3 regions of the Streptomyces capparidis genome follow, and region 2 is predicted to be linked to each of the others. Evidence: riboswitches for the same ligand, from Rfam matches in the RefSeq annotation. Region 2 holds a riboswitch; each other region holds the start of a gene.
The links. Region 2 has a riboswitch for cobalamin ahead of ACYVO2_RS05305 (ABC transporter substrate-binding protein). Riboswitches for the same ligand answer to the same signal wherever they lie in the genome.
Positions count from the first base shown of each region.

Region 1: it holds a riboswitch for cobalamin, as region 2 does, so the genes downstream of both, ACYVO2_RS19950 (cobalamin biosynthesis protein) here and ACYVO2_RS05305 (ABC transporter substrate-binding protein) in region 2, are expected to answer to the same signal.
Region 3: it holds a riboswitch for cobalamin, as region 2 does, so the genes downstream of both, ACYVO2_RS24480 (ABC transporter substrate-binding protein) here and ACYVO2_RS05305 (ABC transporter substrate-binding protein) in region 2, are expected to answer to the same signal.

Region 1 is NZ_BAAGTD010000024.1:215-6,038, forward strand. Features, by position in the region: gene ACYVO2_RS19935 (class II aldolase/adducin family protein) at 1-535, opposite strand, end outside; gene ACYVO2_RS19940 (inorganic phosphate transporter) at 934-2,178, shown strand; gene ACYVO2_RS19945 (hypothetical protein) at 2,231-2,449, shown strand; cobalamin riboswitch at 2,652-2,776, shown strand; gene ACYVO2_RS19950 (cobalamin biosynthesis protein) at 2,944-3,939, shown strand; gene ACYVO2_RS19955 (cobyric acid synthase) at 3,936-5,435, shown strand; gene cobN (cobaltochelatase subunit CobN) at 5,578-5,824, shown strand, end outside.
Region 2 is NZ_BAAGTD010000004.1:119,891-125,714, forward strand. Features, by position in the region: gene ACYVO2_RS05295 (ATP-grasp domain-containing protein) at 1-1,179, shown strand, start outside; gene ACYVO2_RS05300 (class I SAM-dependent methyltransferase) at 1,437-2,186, shown strand; cobalamin riboswitch at 2,239-2,418, shown strand; gene ACYVO2_RS05305 (ABC transporter substrate-binding protein) at 2,461-3,465, shown strand; gene ACYVO2_RS05310 (FecCD family ABC transporter permease) at 3,462-4,577, shown strand; gene ACYVO2_RS05315 (ABC transporter ATP-binding protein) at 4,574-5,377, shown strand; gene ACYVO2_RS05320 (ferric reductase-like transmembrane domain-containing protein) at 5,378-5,824, opposite strand, start outside.
Region 3 is NZ_BAAGTD010000033.1:38,452-44,275, forward strand. Features, by position in the region: gene pulA (pullulanase-type alpha-1,6-glucosidase) at 1-2,193, shown strand, start outside; cobalamin riboswitch at 2,277-2,457, shown strand; gene ACYVO2_RS24480 (ABC transporter substrate-binding protein) at 2,497-3,528, shown strand; gene ACYVO2_RS24485 (FecCD family ABC transporter permease) at 3,525-4,553, shown strand; gene ACYVO2_RS24490 (ABC transporter ATP-binding protein) at 4,550-5,323, shown strand; gene ACYVO2_RS24495 (MbtH family protein) at 5,377-5,601, opposite strand; gene fabG (3-oxoacyl-ACP reductase FabG) at 5,676-5,824, opposite strand, start outside.

The DNA of each region.
Region 1 (5,824 bases), on a different contig from region 2:
ATTCGAGCTGCTGCGCGCGGTCGTAGGCAGAGGCCAGGTCGTCGCCGTGGGTGAGGGTGCCGTGGTTCTTCAGCAGGCAGCCGGTGCGGTCGCGCAGGGCGTCGAGCATGTGCGCGGCCAGCTCCGGGGTGCCGTAGGTGGCGTAGGCGGCCACCCGGACGGGGCCGCCGAGCGCCGCCGCCATGTAGTGGATGGTCGGCAGCTCGTCCACCAGCGTGGAGGCGGCGGTGGCGTACACGGAGTGGGTGTGCACCACGGCGCGGGCCGGCGTCTCCCGGTAGACCGCGAGGTGCATGGGAAGCTCGCTGGTGGGGCGCGCGGTGCCGTGCACCGGGGCGCCGTCGAGGTCCACCGCGACCAGGTGGCCGGGGCCGAGTTCGTGGTAGCGCACCCCGGTGGGGGTGACGACGACCAGGTCGCCCACGCGTGCGGAGACGTTGCCCGAGGTGCCGACGACCAGCCCGTCCTCGGTCATCCGCCGCGCCGTCGCGGTGACCTGCTCCCAGGCGCGCATGAGATCCGCGTTCACTGCCATGCGGCGACCTTACGGGCGGCGGGGCGGCGGGCGGGAGAGGGTGCGGGGCGGGGGCGGCCGGTGTGCGGGTGGTGTCCCCGGGCGGGGCGTGGGGGGGGCGTGTTCTCGGTTGAGCGTTCCCGGGCAGGGGGCGTTTCCCGGCGGAGTGCGCTGGGAGCGCACATCCCTGGCGCGCGGGGTCGGTGACGATACGGCGCGCAGGGCGCGCACGGCGCGTCGTCAGCTCCCCGATGCGACACCCGAGAAAAGTGACACATGTCACATATACGGGCGCACAACCCCGAGGAATCCGGGCCGCGGAGGCGGCGCACCGCCACGCCAATCCGCGTTCACCTTCCGTTCATCCGAATTCCGTACGGTCGCCACGCCACCGACCCTCTCGAAGATTGCCTGGGTGCATGGAACACATCACGCTTCTCATCGGGATCGTGATCATTACGGCCCTCGTGTTCGACTTCACGAACGGCTTCCACGACACGGCCAACGCGATGGCGACCACCATCTCCACCGGGGCGATGAAGCCCAAGGCCGCGGTGGCCATGTCCGCGGTGCTCAACCTCGTCGGAGCGTTCCTGTCGGTGGAGGTCGCCAAGACCATCTCCGGCGGCATCATCGACGAAGCGGCAGGCGTCCAACCGGAAGTGATCTTCGCCGGTCTGGTCGGAGCGATCGTGTGGAACCTGCTCACCTGGCTCGCCGGGCTGCCGTCCAGCTCCTCCCACGCCCTGTTCGGCGGCCTGATCGGCGCCACGGTCGTCTCGGTCGGCCTCGACGGCGTCAACGGCGACAAGGTGATGATGAAGGTCCTCATCCCCGCCGTCGCCGCGCCGATCGTGGCCGGCTGCGCCGCGGCCCTCGCCACCCGCCTCACCTACCGCCTCGGCCGCGGCCTGGACGAGAAGGCGTCGTCCAAGGGCTACCGCGCCGGGCAGATCACCTCCGCCGCGCTGGTCTCCCTGGCCCACGGCACCAACGACGCCCAGAAGACCATGGGTGTGATCACCCTGGCGCTGATCAGCGGCGGCGCGCTGGGCGCCGACGCCGACCCGCCGCTGTGGGTCATCGTCTCCGCCGGCCTGGCCATCTCGCTCGGCACCTACCTCGGCGGCTGGCGCATCATCCGCACCATGGGCAAGGGCCTGACCGACATCGAGCCGCCGCAGGGCTTCGCCGCCCAGACCGGCGCCGCCGCGGTCATCCTCAGCTCCTCCCACATCGGGTTCGCGCTGTCCACCACCCAGGTCTGCTCCGGCGCGGTGCTCGGCTCCGGCGTCGGCCGCAAGGGCGCCCCGGTGCGCTGGGGCGTGGCGGGCCGCATGGCCACCGCCTGGCTGCTGACCCTCCCGGCCGCGGGCTCGGTCGCCGCGGCCGCCGCCCTCCTCGCCGACCAGGGCGACGCCGGGGTCGCCGCCGTGGCCGTGCTCGGCATCCTGGCCTGCTCCGCGATCTGGCTGGCCTCGCGCCGCAAGCCGGTGCACGCGGACAACGTCAACGAGGTGGACGAGCCCGCCGCCGTGGACGAGGTCACCGTGGTGCCGGTCGTCCCGGGCACGGACACCGCCCCGGCCGCTCCCGCGCCGATGGCCGCGTCCGTCCCCGCCCCCGCCGCCGAGCCCGCGCCCGCCGCGGCCCCCACCGCCTGACCCCTCGCCCGGCCTCCCCCCTGACGGCCTCCCCCCTTCCTGGAGTCTTCCCGTGCACATCGACTGGGCCGCCCTCGGCGCGGTGTTCGGCGTCAGCGTCGTCGTCACCGTCGGCCTCGTGGGCCTGTTCACCCTGGGCATCATCGGCATGTCCCGGCAGGCGACCGCCACCGGCGGCGCCTCCGGCGCGGTGGCGCGCACCGGCGCGTACACCTGCTTCGCGCTGTGCGCCGCGGCCGTGGCCTACGGCATCCACCTGATCGTCTCCTGACGTCCCGGCAGGCCCCGGGGATGGCCGGCCGCCCCCCTGCGCGGGCTTGCGGCCAAGCCCTTCACGGGCCCGGGAATTGACCGCACTCGGGGTGCGTCGGCGCTGCTCACGGCGCTGACGCACCCCGCTCTCGCGTCACGGGGCGGAGTTGACGGCCTCTCCCGCCACGTGGTGGTATCGGAGCCGCCATGCGGCGGCAGGAGAGGAAGCCGGTGAGAATCCGGCGCGGTCCCGCCACTGTCACCGGGGAGCGTCCCTCCACCCGAGGTCACGGTCGGAAACGGCTGGAAGACCGGAGGGAGCGTCGATCCGGGAGCCAGGAGACTCTCACCGCCGGTCACGTCGAACCAGGGCGCGGACCCTGAGTGAGGACATCTGCCATGCCCGGCTCCAGCCGACCACCCGCACCGCCCGCCCCCGCACGAGGCCACCGCCCGACGGGCTGACCAGTGGGCCCCTCCTCCTCGACCGCCTCCGCGTCGTTCACGCTCGGGGTGGCGCTCGGTTACGCCGGTGACCTGCTGCTCGGCGACCCCCGACGGGGGCACCCGGTGGCCGCGTTCGGCCGGGCCGCGGGCGCGCTCGAACACCGCCTGTGGCGCGACCACCGCGCCGCGGGCGCCGTCCACACCGCCGTGTGCGCCGGCGGGGTCGACGCGGGCGCCGCGGCGCTGGCCCGCGCGGCGCGCGGCCGGGCGCTGCCCTCCGCCGCGCTGACCGCCGCCGCGACCTGGACCGTGCTCGGCGGGACCTCGCTGGCCCGGGAGGCCCGCGCCGTCGCCGCCGCGCTGGACGCCGGGGACCTGGCCGCGGCGCGGGAGCGGTTGCCGCACCTGTGCGGACGCGACCCCATGGCCCTGGACGCCGACGGGATCGCCCGCGCCGTGGTGGAGTCCGTCGCGGAGAACACCTCCGACGCCGTGGTGGGCGCGCTGGTGTGGGGGGCGCTCGCGGGCGTGCCGGGGCTGCTGGGCTTCCGCGCGGTGAACACGCTGGACGCGATGGTCGGCCACCGCTCCCCCCGCCACCTGCGGTTCGGCTGGGCCGCCGCCCGCCTGGACGACGCGGTGGGCTGGCCGGGCGCCCGGCTCACCGCAGCGCTCACGGTGCTGGCCGCCCCCGACCGGCGCGGCGCGCTGCGGGCGTGGCGGCGGGACGGGCACCGCCACCCAAGCCCCAACGCGGGGCGGGCCGAGGCCGCGTTCGCCGGGGCGCTCGGGGTGCGGCTCGGCGGGACGCTGTCCTACGGCGGGCGGGTGGAGCACCGGCCGGTGCTGGGCGCCGAGGGGCGGCCGGTCGCGGTGGCGGACGTCGAGCGCGCGGTGCGTCTGTCGGCGCGCGTGGGGGCGCTCGCGCTCGGCGCGGCGGTGGCCGGGCACTGCGCCCGGCGCGCGGTGGTGCGCGCCGTGGTGCGGCGGGCGGCGGGACGCGAGGGAGCGGCGGGCACGGGGTCGGGATCGGTATCGGGATCGGGGAGGCGGACGCGGTGACGGGTGGCGGACTGCTGGTGGCCGGGACGGCCTCCGACGCGGGCAAGAGCGTGGTCACCGCGGGGATCTGCCGGTGGCTGGTGCGCAAGGGGGTGAAGGTCGCCCCGTTCAAGGCGCAGAACATGTCGCTGAACTCCTTCGTCACCCGCGAGGGCGCCGAGATCGGCCGCGCGCAGGCCATGCAGGCGCAGGCCGCGCGCGTCGAGCCGACCGCCGCGATGAACCCCGTGCTGCTCAAGCCGGGCGGCGACCGCAGCAGCCAGGTGGTGCTGCTCGGCCGCCCGGTCGGCGAGCTGAGCGCCCGCGGCTACCACGACGGGCGGCAGCGCGAGCTGTTCGGCACCGTCCTGGAGTGCCTGGAGGGGCTGCGGCGGGAGTACGACGCGGTGATCTGCGAGGGCGCGGGCAGCCCCGCCGAGATCAACCTGCGGCGCACCGACATCGTCAACATGGGCCTGGCCACGGCGGCGGGCCTGCCGGTGGTGCTGGTCGGGGACATCGACCGGGGCGGGGTGTTCGCGTCGCTGTACGGCACGGTGGCGCTGCTGTCCGGGACCGACCAGCGGCACCTGGCGGGGTTCGTGGTCAACAAGTTCCGCGGCGACGTGACGCTGCTCGAGCCGGGCCTGGAGAGCCTGCGGCGGCTGACCGGCCGCCCGGTGCTCGGGGTGCTGCCGATGGTGCCCGGGCTCGGCATCGACGAGGAGGACGGCCTCGGCCTCGCCCGGCGCTCCGGGGCGGCCGCCGCTCCCCCGCACGGCCGCGAGACGCTGCGGGTGGCGGTCGCGGCGGTGCCGCTGCTGTCGAACTTCACCGACGTGGACGCGCTGGCCGCCGAGCCCGGGGTGCTGGTGCGCTTCGTGGAGCGGCCCGAGGAGCTCGCCGACGCCGACCTGGTGGTGCTGCCGGGCACGCGCGGCACCGTCCGGGCGCTGCGCTGGCTGCGGGAGCGCGGCTTCGCCGAGGCGCTGGCCCGCCGGGCCGCCGAGGGCCGCCCCGTGCTGGGGGTGTGCGGCGGCTACCAACTGCTCGGCGCGAGCATCGAGGACGACGTGGAGTCCCGCGCGGGCGCGGTGGACGGGCTCGGGCTGCTGCCGGTGCGCACCGTCTTCGCGCCGGACAAGACCCTGGCCCGGCCGACCGGGCGGGCGCTGGACGAGACCGTGCACGGCTACGAGATCCACCACGGGGTGGTGGAGGTGCTCGGCGGCGAGCCGTTCCTCGACGGCTGCCGGGTGGGCGCGGTGTGGGGCACGACCTGGCACGGGGCGCTGGAGAACGACGGGTTCCGCAGGGCGTTCCTGCGCCGGGTGGCGGCCGACGCCGGGCGGGCGTTCGAGCCCGCGCCGGACACCCGGTTCGGGGAGCTGCGCGAGGAGCAGCTCGACCGCCTGGGCGACCTGGTGGAGGAGCACGCCGACACCGGCGCGCTGCTGCGGCTGATCGAGGACGGCGTGCCGGAGGGCCTGCCGTTCGTTCCGCCGGGGGCGCCGTGAGCGGGGGCGCCGTGAGCGGGGGCGCCGCCGGGAGGGCCGCCGGGCGTGCGGGAGCCGCTCCCGCACCGACCGCCCGGGATGCACACATCATCGGATATTCGCAGGATTCGCCTCGCGGCGGAGCTATGAACCAGGAGGGCGCGTGACCACCGTTCTGCTGCTGTCCACCGCCGACACGGACCTGCTGGCCGCCCGGGCGTCCGGCGCCGGGTACCGGATCGGCAACCCCGCGCGCGTCGACGTCGCGGACGACCTGCCCGGCCTGCTCGACGGCGCCGACGTCGCCGTGGTGCGGCTGCTCGGCGGGAAGCGCGCCTGGGAGGACGGCCTCGCCGCCGTGCGCGCCTCCGGGGTGCCCGCGGTGCTGCTCGGCGGCGAGGCCGTGCCGG
Region 2 (5,824 bases):
CTGCTGACCCGTGACCCGTCCTGGTACGCCTACGAACTGGACCGGCTCCCCCCGGGCGCCCTGGACGTCGTGGAGACCGACACCTTCGACACCGAGCGGGTGGCCGAGCTGCTGCACCGCACCCCCCGGCTGCGCGGCCTGATCAGCTCCACCGACACCTGGACGCTGGTCGGCGCCGAACTGACCGCCCGTTTCGGCCTGCCCGGCCTCGACCCGGCCGTGCTGCGGCTGACCCGGGACAAGGCCGCCGTGCGGAACCGGCTGCACCGGGCCGGGCTGACCCGGGGCAGGGCCTTCGAGGCCGCGCCCGCCGCCGCGGAGCCGGGCACCGACCCGCGGGCGCTGCTGCTCGAGGAGGTGGGTCTGCCCGCGATCCTGAAGGACTCGGCGGGCACGGGCAGCCAGAATGTGTGGCTGGTCCGGGACGAGCGTGAGCTGGACGCGGCGCTGGCGGAGGCCGCCGGGCGGCGGCTGGCGGGCCGGCTGTTCGCCGAGCCGTGTTTCCGCGGCCCGGTGTACAGCGCCGAGACGCTCACCTGGGCGGGCCGGACCCGGCTGCTGGGCGTCTCGAGCCGGCTGATGTCCCCGGAACCGCGCTTCCGCGAGGAGACGACCGCGTTCCCCGTCGCCTTCCCGGAACCGCGGCGAGTGTCCCTCGAGCAGTGGCTCGGCCGCGTGCTCGCCGCGATCGGGTACACCGACCGCTTCGCCCATGTGGAGTTCGTGCTGACCGCCGACGGCCCGGAGGTGGTGGAGGTCAATCCGCGGATCGGCGGGGCCCTGGTCGGCGAGGGCATGTGCCGGGCGCTGGGCGTCAACGTGTACGAGGCGATGGTGGAGACGGCGCTGGGCCGCTGCCCCCGGCTGATGGACGCCCGGCCGCCCGGCGGGCCGGCGGTGGCCTTCGTCCTCGGCTACCCGGCCGCGCCCGGGGTGTTCACCGGGGTCGCCGGGCTCGACCGGCTGAAGGGGATGCCGGGCGCACCGGCCTGGTACCCGGTCAAGCGGATCGGTGACCGCCTGGAGCACCTCGACGACAGCCGGGGCTACGCGGGCATCGTCTACGCGGAGGCCGAGACCGCCGAACTCGCCACGCACCGGGCCGTGGCCGCCGCCAACACCGTGCGGGTGCTCACCGAGCCCTTCGCCGACCGGCCCGGGCGGACGGACGGTGGGTGAGCGGCCGGGGGCGCCGCGGGCCCGGGCCCCATGGTGGCCACACTCAGCGGTCCGCCGCGGTTCCTGCCGCCCAACTCGTCGCTGATCCCGCTCGGCAGCTTCATGGTCGCCGCGCGGCCGGAACGGCGCGCCGCGCGCCGGCGACGGCGGGGAGGACGGCGGCAGCGGGGAGGGCAGCGGCCGGGCCGAGGGAGAGCACGACGGGAACCGCCACGACGACAACCGGGGCGACGACGGACAAGGAGCACCGAGACACCATGACCCACACGAGCGGATTCCAGGACGACGACTTCTGGACCGAGTTCCACGACTTCCTCTTCCCCGATGAGCGCTACGCCCGGGCGGAGGAACTGCTCGACAGCTCCCCCCTGCTGTCCTTCGCGCCCGAAGCGCGGGTGCTGGACCTGTGCTGCGGGCCGGGCGTGTTCACCGTGCCGCTGGCCCGCCGCGGCTTCGCCGTGACGGGTGTGGACCGCAGCCCGGCCATGCTGGAGCGGGCGCGGGCGCTGTCCGCAGGGGCCGGGGCGCCGGTCCGGTACGTCCGGGCCGACGTGCTGGAGTACGCGGAGCCGGGCGCCTTCGACGTGGTGCTCAACATGTTCACCTCGTTCGGGTACTTCGAGGACCCCGCCGACAACGCCCGCGTCCTGCGCACGATGTACACCTGTCTGGCCCCCGGGGGGAGCGTGCTGCTGGACCTGGCCGGGAAGGAGCAGCTCGCCCGCAGGGTCACCCCGCCGAAGGTGGTGCGGCGCGGCGCGGACCTGCTGGTGCAGACCGACACCGTGCTGGACGACTGGGCGCGGCTGCGCAGCGACTGGGTGCTGGTCCGGGGCGAGCGGGTGACGCGGGCCGCGCTGGTGTGGTTCGTCTACAGCGCCGTGGAGCTGCGGCGGATGGTCGAGGAGGCGGGGTTCGGCCGGGTGGAGGTGTTCGGCGGCTTCGACGGCCGCCCGTACGACGAGAATGCCGAGCGGCTGGTCCTGCGGGCGGTCCGCGAGGGATGAGGCGGTGCGGGGCGTGCGGTCGTGCGCGCGCCCTTTCACCCCCGGTGCACGGATAAGTAGGATCGCCTGGTCATCGCCGCGACGGGAGACAGGAAGCCGGTGCGAATCCGGCACGGTCCCGCCACTGTGACCGGGGAGTGCACCCCTTCGGCATGCCACCGCGCACCGCGTGGGAAGGCAGGGGGAACGTCGATCCGGGAGTCAGGACACTGGCCTGTCGCGGGCCCGTTCCGAGGAGCGCGGACTCCCCAGGAGGCTTCACGTGTACCACCGCATGCCCCGCCGTTCCCGCCTGCGCGCCGCCGCCGCGGCCCTCGCCCTCTCCGCGGCCCTGCTGACCGCCGGGTGCGGCACGGGCGACGACTCCGCCGGCAAGCCGGAGACCGCCGCGTCACCGGTCGACGGCTTCCCGGTCACCATCGACAACTGCGGCGTACGGACGACGTACGACGAGCCGCCCTCCCGGGTGGTCACCATCCACCAGCACCCGGCGGAGCTGATGCTCGCCCTGGGCCTGAAGGACCGCATGGTGGGCACCGCCTTCCCCGACTCGGCAGTCCTGCCCGAGCTGAGGAAGGACTTCGAGGCCGTCCCCGAGCTGGCGAGGAAGGAGCCGTCGTTCGAGACCGTCCTGGACGCCGAGCCGGACTTCGTCTACGGCGGCTACGGCAGCGCGTTCGCCGAGAACGAGGGACGCTCCCGCGAGGCGTTCGCCGACGCGGGCATCGACACCTACCTCAACCGCGAGTACTGCGGCAGGAAGCGGGTGACGATGGAGGACACCTACGACGAGATCCGCACCATCGGCAGGATCTTCGGCGTGCCGGACCGGGCCGACAAGCTGGTCGCCGACCTGCGGGGACGCGTCGGCAAGGCGTCCTCCGCCGTGCGGAGCGAATCCGCCGTCTCGGTGTTCGTCTACGACAGTGGCGACAAGACGGCCTTCACCGCGGGCGGCAGGAGCCTGGGCACCGAGCTCATCCGGCTCGCCGGCGGCCGGAACGCCTTCGCGGACCTCGACGACGTCTTCGCCGACGTCTCCTGGGAGCAGGTCGTGGACCGCGGGCCCGAGGTCATCGCCATCTACGACTACGCCGGCGCCGGCAGCGTCGAGCGGAAGAAGGAGTTCCTGCTCTCCCGGCCCGCGCTCGCCGATGTGCCCGCCATCCGGAACAAGCGGTTCGTGGTGCTGCCGCTGACCGCGACCCTGGTCGGTGTCCGCTCGGCGTACGCGGTCGAGGACCTGGCCCGCGGCCTGCACCCCGGCAGCTTCCGGTGAGGGCTCCTGCCAAGGACACCCCCGCGGCCGCGGACGCCGCCCGGCGCCCGCGCGCCGGGGACCGGCCCGGCCGCGGCTCCCTCACCCTCGCCCTGGTCGCCCTCGGTCTGCTGCTCCTGCTCTCGGCCACGGCCGGCATGGCCATCGGATCGGTGCGCGTGCCCCCCGGCGAGGTGTGGGGCATCGTGACGCACGCGCTCGGCCTCGACCGGTCCGAGCCGACGTGGTCCACGGCACGGGAGACGATCGTCCTGGACGTGCGGGCGCCGCGGGTGCTGCTCGGGGCCGTCACCGGCGCCGGTCTCGCCGTGGTCGGCACCGCCATGCAGGCCCTGGTGCGCAACCCGCTGGCCGAGCCGTATCTGCTCGGGGTCTCCTCCGGGGCGTCCCTCGGCGCGGTGATGGTGATCGTCTTCGGGGTGAGCGTGTTCGGTCCGGTGTCGCTGTCCGCCGCCGCGTTCGCCGGTGCCCTCGGTGCCCTGTTCCTCGTCTACGCCACCGCCAGCACCGGCGGACGCGTCACCTCCTCGCGGCTGGTGCTCTCCGGTGTGGCGATCGCGTCGGTGCTGACCGCGGTGCTGGACCTGCTGCTGCTCACCACGGACCGGGGCAACGAGGCGCGGGCGGTCCTCGCCTGGACCCTGGGCGGCCTGGGCGGAGTCGACTGGGGGACGCTGTGGCTGCCGAGCAGTGCCCTGCTGCTCGGCATCGGGATCCTGATGGCGCGGGCGCGCCACCTGAACCTGCTGCTGGCGGGCGAGGAGGCCGCCACCACGATGGGCCTGGACGTGGCCCGCTTCCGGGCCCGCATGTTCGTGCTGCTCTCCCTGGTCACGGGCGTGCTGGTGGCGGCGGCGGGGCCCATCGGCTTCGTCGGCCTGATGCTGCCGCACATCGTGCGCCTGTTCGTCGGAGGCGACCACCGCCGCGTGCTGCCGACGGCGGCACTGGCCGGAGCGGTCTTCCTGATCTGGGCCGACATCGCCGCGCGCACCGTCGCCGCACCGACGGAGATCCCGGTCGGTGTGCTCACCGCGCTGTGCGGCGGACCGTTCTTCCTGTGGTTGATGCGCCGGGACGCCCGGCGCCACACCGACCGAGGAGTGGCATGACCGCGGCAGAACTGGTCATCGACGGTGTCACCCTCACCGCGGGCGCGCGCCACCTGGTGCGGGAGGTCTCCCTGACCGCGCGCCCCGGTGAGGTGATCGGCCTGGTCGGGCCCAACGGCAGCGGCAAGTCCAGCCTGCTGCGCGCCGTCTACCGCGTGCTGCGCCCGCGGGCCGGCCAGGTCCGTGTCGACGGCGCCGACGCCTGGTCACTGTCCCCGCGGCGCCTGGCCAGGACCCTGGCCGCCGTGGTGCAGGAGCCCGCCGCCGACCTCGACCTGTCGGTGCGCGAGGTCGTCGCGATGGGCCGCACCCCCCACAAGCGGCTGCTCGACGGCGACACCGCCGAGGACGTCGGCCTGATCGAGTCCGCCCTCACCGCGGTGGACGCCGCCGACCTGGCCGACCGCCCCTTCGACCGGCTCTCCGGCGGCGAACGCCAGCGCGTGCTCATCGCCCGCGCCCTCGCCCAGCAGCCGGCGCTCCTCGTCCTGGACGAACCGACCAACCACCTGGACGTCCGGCACCAACTGGAGGTCCTGGGCGTGCTGCGGCGGCTGCCCGCCACCGTCCTGGTGGCCCTGCACGACCTCAACCTGGCCGCCTACTACTGCGACCGGCTGCACGTCCTGCGCGACGGCGAGGTCACAGCCTCCGGCCCGCCCGCCCGGATCCTCACCCCGGAGCTGCTGGCCGAGGTGTACGGCGTCGTCTGCGAGGTCGTCATCCACCCGCGCACCGGCGCGCCGCACGTGACCTTCCTCCCCACGGAGCCGGACCGGGCCGCCCCGGCGGGTTCCTGATCACTCCGATGACTGATCGTGCGGTGCCGTCGCCGGAGGATCGGCCGGGCGGGCCCGCCCGCCGTCGTGGCCGGACACCACCACCGCCAGCAGCCCCACGACCACGGCGCCGACCGCCAGTCTGCCCGCGGCCCGCACGGCCCACCCCGCCCGGGACGCCCCCTCCCGGCGGCCGGGCGGGCCCAGGCGCTCGGCCCGCCGGGCGGGCCGCAGCAGCCGCAGCAGGAGCAGCGCGGCGACCGGCAGTTGCAGCAACCACAGCACGGTGCGCGGCCACTCGTCGTACCAGACGTTGGTGCCGTACAGCAGCGTGTGCCACACACTCAGCACATAGACGACGATCACGAACCGGTGCAGCCGGCGCCAGGTGTTCGCGCCGATGCGGTGCCGCAGGTAGAACAGCAGCCCGAGCGGGACGGCGAGGTAGAGGGCGCCCTGACCGATCGG
Region 3 (5,824 bases), on a different contig from region 2:
CCGGTGTTCCGGGACGGCCGGGTCACCCTGTCCGTGTGGGCGCCCACCGCCCAGGACGTGGACCTGGAGCTGGACGGGCGGCGGGTCGGGATGCGCCGGGACGACGCCGCCGGGGTGTGGTCGGTCACCGGGCCCCGGTCCTGGCGGGGCAAGCAGTACCGGTACGTGGTGCGGGTCTGGGCGCCCGGTGCCCGCGAGGTCGTCACCAACACGGTCACCGACCCGTACTCGGTGGCGCTCACCGCCGACTCCCGGCACAGCGTCGTCGCCGACCTCGACGACGCGGCGCTCGCGCCCGCGGGCTGGTCGTCGCTGCGGAAGCCGAAGGCGGTGCCGCTGCGCGACGCGCAGATCCAGGAGCTGCACATCCGGGACTTCTCCGTCGAGGACGGCACGGTGCCCGCCGCGCACCGCGGCACCTACCTGGCCTTCGGCGACAAGGACGGCGACGGCTCCCGGCACCTGCGCAGGCTCGCCGAGGCGGGCACGACGCACGTGCACCTGCTGCCCGCCTTCGACTTCGCCACCGTGCCCGAGCGGAAGGCCGACCAGGCGGCGCCCGAGTGCGACCTCGCCGCCCTGCCGGCCGACTCCGAGCGGCAGCAGGAGTGCGTGTCCGCGACGGCCGGCGAGGACGCCTACAACTGGGGGTACGACCCGTACCACTACACGGTGCCCGAGGGCTCCTACGCCTCCGACCCGGACGGCACCCGCCGCACCGTGGAGTTCCGGAAGATGGTCAAGGCCCTCAACGAGGACGGGCTGCGCGTGGTGATGGACGTGGTCTACAACCACACCAGCGCCGCCGGGCAGGCGAGGACCTCCGTGCTCGACCGGATCGTGCCCGGCTACTACCACCGGCTGCTCGCCGACGGCTCGGTGGCCGACTCGACCTGCTGCGCCAACACCGCGCCCGAGCACACCATGATGGGCCGGCTCGTGGTCGACTCGGTCGTCACCTGGGCCCGGCAGTACAAGGTGGACGGCTTCCGCTTCGACCTCATGGGCCACCACCCGAAGGAGAACATCCTGGCGGTCCGCGCGGCCCTGGACGCGCTCACGGTCCGCGAGGACGGCGTGGACGGCAGGAGCATCGTCCTGTACGGCGAGGGCTGGGACTTCGGCGAGGTCGCCGACGGCGCCCGCTTCACCCAGGCCACGCAGGAGAACATGGCCGGCACGGGTGTGGCCACCTTCTCCGACCGGGCCAGGGACGCGGTGCGCGGCGGCGGCCCGTTCGACGCCGACCCCGGTGTCCAGGGCTTCGCCTCCGGGCTGTACACCGAGCCCAACGGCTCGGCGGCGAACGGCTCCCCGGCCGAGCAGCGGGCCCGCCTGCTGCACTACCAGGACCTGATCAAGGTGGGTCTCTCGGGCAATCTGAAGTCGTTCACGTTCACCGACAGCGGCGGCAGGACGGTGACCGGCGCCGACGTGGACTACGGCGGCGCGCCCGCCGGGTACGCGGACGCGCCGGGCGACGCCCTGGCGTACGCCGACGCGCACGACAACGAGTCCCTGTACGACGCGCTGGCGTTCAAGCTGCCCCGCTCCGTCCCGGCCGCGGACCGGGCCCGCATGCAGGTCCTGGCGATGGCGACGGCCGCCTTCTCGCAGGGCCCCGCGCTCTCCCAGGCCGGCACGGACCTGCTGCGCTCGAAGTCGCTGGACCGCAACTCCTACGACAGCGGCGACTGGTTCAACGCGATCCACTGGGACTGCCGGGACGGCAACGGCTTCGGCCGCGGCCTGCCGCCGGCCGCGGACAACGCGGACAAGTGGTCGCACGCCAGGCCGCTGCTGGCCGCGGACACCCTCAGGCCGGGCTGCGCGGAGATCGAGCACGCCGCGGCCGCGTACCGGGACCTGCTGCGGATCCGCAGCACGGAGAGCGCCTTCAGCCTGGCCACGGCCGGTCAGGTGCAGCGGGCGCTGTCCTTCCCGCTGTCGGGCCGGGACGAGGTGCCCGGGGTGGTCACGATGCGGCTCGGCGACCTGGTGGTCGTCTTCAACGCCACCCCCGACCGCGTCCCCCAGCGGATCGCCGAGCTGGCGGGCGAGGCCCACGGGCTGCACCCGGTCCAGGCCGCGGGCGCTGACGAGCGGGTGAGGTCCGCCGCGTACGACAGCGCCACGGGCACCTTCACGGTGCCGCCGCGCACGGTCGCGGTGTTCGCGCCCACCAGCCGCTAGGGGGTCCCCGGGTGCCGCCGCGTCAGGGGCGGTGGCACCCGGGGGTGCGGGCGGCGGCGGGGGACGGGCGGCTTGGGGCGGCGTGATAGCTTGCCCGGGCCAGTCAAGGGAATCCGGTGCGAATCCGGAACTGACGCGCAGCGGTGAGGGTGACGGGCGGGGCAGTACGAGCCACTGGACGCAGGTCGGCACGACCGAGGTCCGGGAAGGCGCCCCGTCCGGGTGATCCCGAGTCCGAAGACCTGCTGGCGGCCTTGTCCGAACGGGTCCCGCGCCTGGGCCCTCGACACACGAGGAACATCCGTGCCCGTCACGCACCCCCCGCGCTTCCCCGCCCTGCTCCTGGCCTCGGCGCTGCTGCTGGCCGCCTGCGGTGAGGACGCCTCCCCGCGCTCCTCCGGCGCCCCCTCCGGCCGGGCCGTGGTCCTGGACAACTGCGGTCAGCGGGTGGAGATCGCCGCCCCGCCCGAGCGGGCGGTGTCCCTGAACCAGGGCACCACCGAGATCATGCTCGCCCTGGGCCTCGCCGACCGGATGGCGGGCACCGGCACCTGGACCGACCCGGTGATGAAGGGCCTGGAGAAGGCCGAGGCGCGGGTGCCCAGGCTGGCCGACAACGCCCCTTCCTTCGAGAAGGTGCTGGCCGCCGAGCCGGACTTCGTCGCCGCGTCCTTCGCGTCCACGTTCGCCAAGGGCGGTGTGGCGCCGCGCGGGAAGTTCCGGGAGCTGGGCGTGCCCACCTACCTCTCCCCCGCCGACTGCGCGGGCAAGGACAACAGCGGCGACGGCGACGGGGCGCGGACCGAGCCGCTGACCATGGACACCGTGTACGGCGAGGTGCGGGACCTGGCGCGGGTCTTCGGTGCGGAGGAGCGCGGCGAGCGGCTCGTCCGCGACCTGCGGGCCCGGATGGACCGGGCCACCGAAGGGATCGACGCCGACGGCACCTCGGTCCTGTACTGGTTCGCCAACCAGAAGTCCCCCTACATGGCGGGCTGCTGCGGCGCCCCCGGAGTGATCACCGAGGCGCTCGGCGCGCGGAACGCCTTCGACGACACCACCCAGGAGTGGCCCCAGGTCAACTGGGAGACCGTCGTCGACCGCGACCCCGACGTGCTGGTGATCGGCGACCTCACCCGCAGGTCGCAGACGGCCGAGACCGCCGCGAAGAAGATCGCGTTCCTGGAGTCCGACCCGGTGACCAGGAACATGGACGCGGTGCGGCACAAGCGCTATGTGCTGCTCAGCGGGCAGGCCATGAACCCGACGATCCGCACCGTCGAGGGGGTGGAGAAGGTCGCGGCGGCGCTGCGCGCGTGGGGCCTCGCCGGGTGACGGCGGCGACCGCGACCGGGGTCCTGCTGCGCACGTCCGCCGGCGCCGCCGCGCTGGCCGTGTCCGTCGCGGTGGCGATCACCATCGGCCCGGCGGACATCGGCGTGCGCGACGTGTGGTCCGTGGTGGCCGCGCACCTGGGCGGCGGGACCTCCGGGCTGAGCCCGATCCGGGACGGCATCGTGTGGAACCTGCGGCTGCCCCGCACCCTGCTGGCGGCCGTGTGCGGGGCGGGTCTCGCGGTGTGCGGGGCGGTGATGCAGTCCCTGCTGCGCAACCCGCTCGCCGACCCGTTCGTGCTCGGGGTGTCCTCGGGCGCCTCGACGGGCGCCGTGGCGGTGGTGGTGCTGGGCGCGGGCGGCGGCGCGCTGTCGGTCTCCGGGGGAGCGTTCGCCGGGGCGGTGTGCTCGTTCGCGCTGGTGCTGCTGCTCAGCCACACCCTGGGCGGCACCACCGACCGGGTGGTGCTGTCCGGGGTGGCCGCGATGCAGTTGTTCTCGGCGCTCACCTCGTTCGTCGTGATGACCGCCGCCGACGCGGAGACCACCCGCGGGGTGCTGTTCTGGCTGCTCGGCTCGCTCGGCGGGGCCGGGTGGAGCGACGTGTGGCGCTGTGCGGCGGTGCTGGTGGTCGCCCTGGCCGTCTGCCTGGGCCACGCGCGCACCCTGGACGCCTTCGCGTTCGGGCAGGACGCGGCGGCCTCGCTCGGGGTCGCGGTGGCGCGCACCCGGCTGGTGCTGCTGTGCGTCACCGCGCTGCTGACGGCCGCGCTGGTCAGCTCGGCGGGCGCGATCGGCTTCGTCGGGCTGGTCCTGCCGCACGCCGCCCGCGCGGTGGCCGGGCCCGGGCACGGGCGGCTGCTGCCGCTCACCGCCCTGGCCGGCGCGGTGTTCCTGGTGTGGGTGGACACCCTGGCCCGCACCGCGCTCGACCCGCAGGAGGTGCCGGTGGGCGTGGTGACCTCGCTGATCGGCGTGCCCGCGTTCGTGCTGGTGCTGTACCGCACCCGGAGGGTCGCGCGATGACGCTCGCCGCCGACCGGGTCACGCGCGCCGCCGACGGGCGGTTGATCCTCGACGGCGTGTGCGTCAGCCCGGCCCCCGGGTCCGTCACCGGGCTGCTGGGCCCCAACGGCTCGGGGAAGTCCACGCTGCTGCGGCTGCTCGCCGGGGTGCTGGCGCCGGCCTCGGGCGTCGTCACCCTCGACGGCCGGGCGCTGGAGCAGTGGGGCCGCAGGGCCGTCGCCCGGCGGGTGGCCGTGGTCGAGCAGCAGGCGGACACGCAGGTGGAGCTGACGGTGCTGGACGTGGTGCGGCTCGGCCGGATCCCGCACCGCCGCGCCTGGGCTCCCCCGTCCCCGGCGGACGAGGCAGCGGTGCGCGCCGCCCTGGACCGCACCGGCCTCACCGACCGGGCCGGGCGCCTGTGGCGGACCCTGTCCGGCGGGGAGCGGCAGCGCGTCCAGATCGCCCGCGCGCTCGCCCAGGAGCCGCGCGAGCTGCTGCTGGACGAGCCCACCAACCACCTCGACGTCCGGCACCAGCTCGCCCTGCTGGCGCTGGTCGCGGAGCTCCCCGTGACCAGCGTCGTGGCCCTGCACGACCTGAACCTGGCGGCGATGTACTGCGACCGGGTGGTCGTGCTCGACCGGGGCCGGGTGGTGGCGGGCGGCACTCCGCGGGAGGTCCTCACCGAGGAGCTGATCGCCGAGGTCTACGGCGTGCGGTGCGCGGTCGCCGCGGGGCCCGGCGGCCGGCCCCACATCCGGTACCTCGGGGTGGTGTCCGGGACCTGAGCGGGCGGGCGGGGGCGCGCCCGGGCCGCCGGTGGCCGCGCCCCCGCCGCCGGTCACCCGCGGGCGGACTGGTCCGGCGGGGCCCCGGTCAGGGACCGAGGGCGCTGGTCCGGCCAGTGGGCGTCGATCCAGGCCAGGGCCTCGTCGCGGGGGGCCGCGGGGCGGGCGACGGTCCAGCCCTCGGGGACGGCGGCGAAGGCGGGCCACAGGCTGTGCTCGCCCTCGGCGTTGACCAGGACGAGGCAGGCGGTGCGGTCGTCGTCGAAAGGATGGGGCATGGCGGGGTCTCCCGTGGGGTCGGTGCCAGCCGGCGGTGGACGGGGCCGGCGGCGGACGGCGGGGCGGCGGGCGGCTAGCGCAGCCCGCCGTCCACCCGGACGACGGTGCCGGTGATGTAGGAGGCGCCGGGGGACAGCAGATACGCCACCAGGTCGGCCACCTCCTCGGGGCGGCCGGCGCGGCCCAGCGGGATCCGGGCGGCGGCCCGCTCCAGGACGTCCT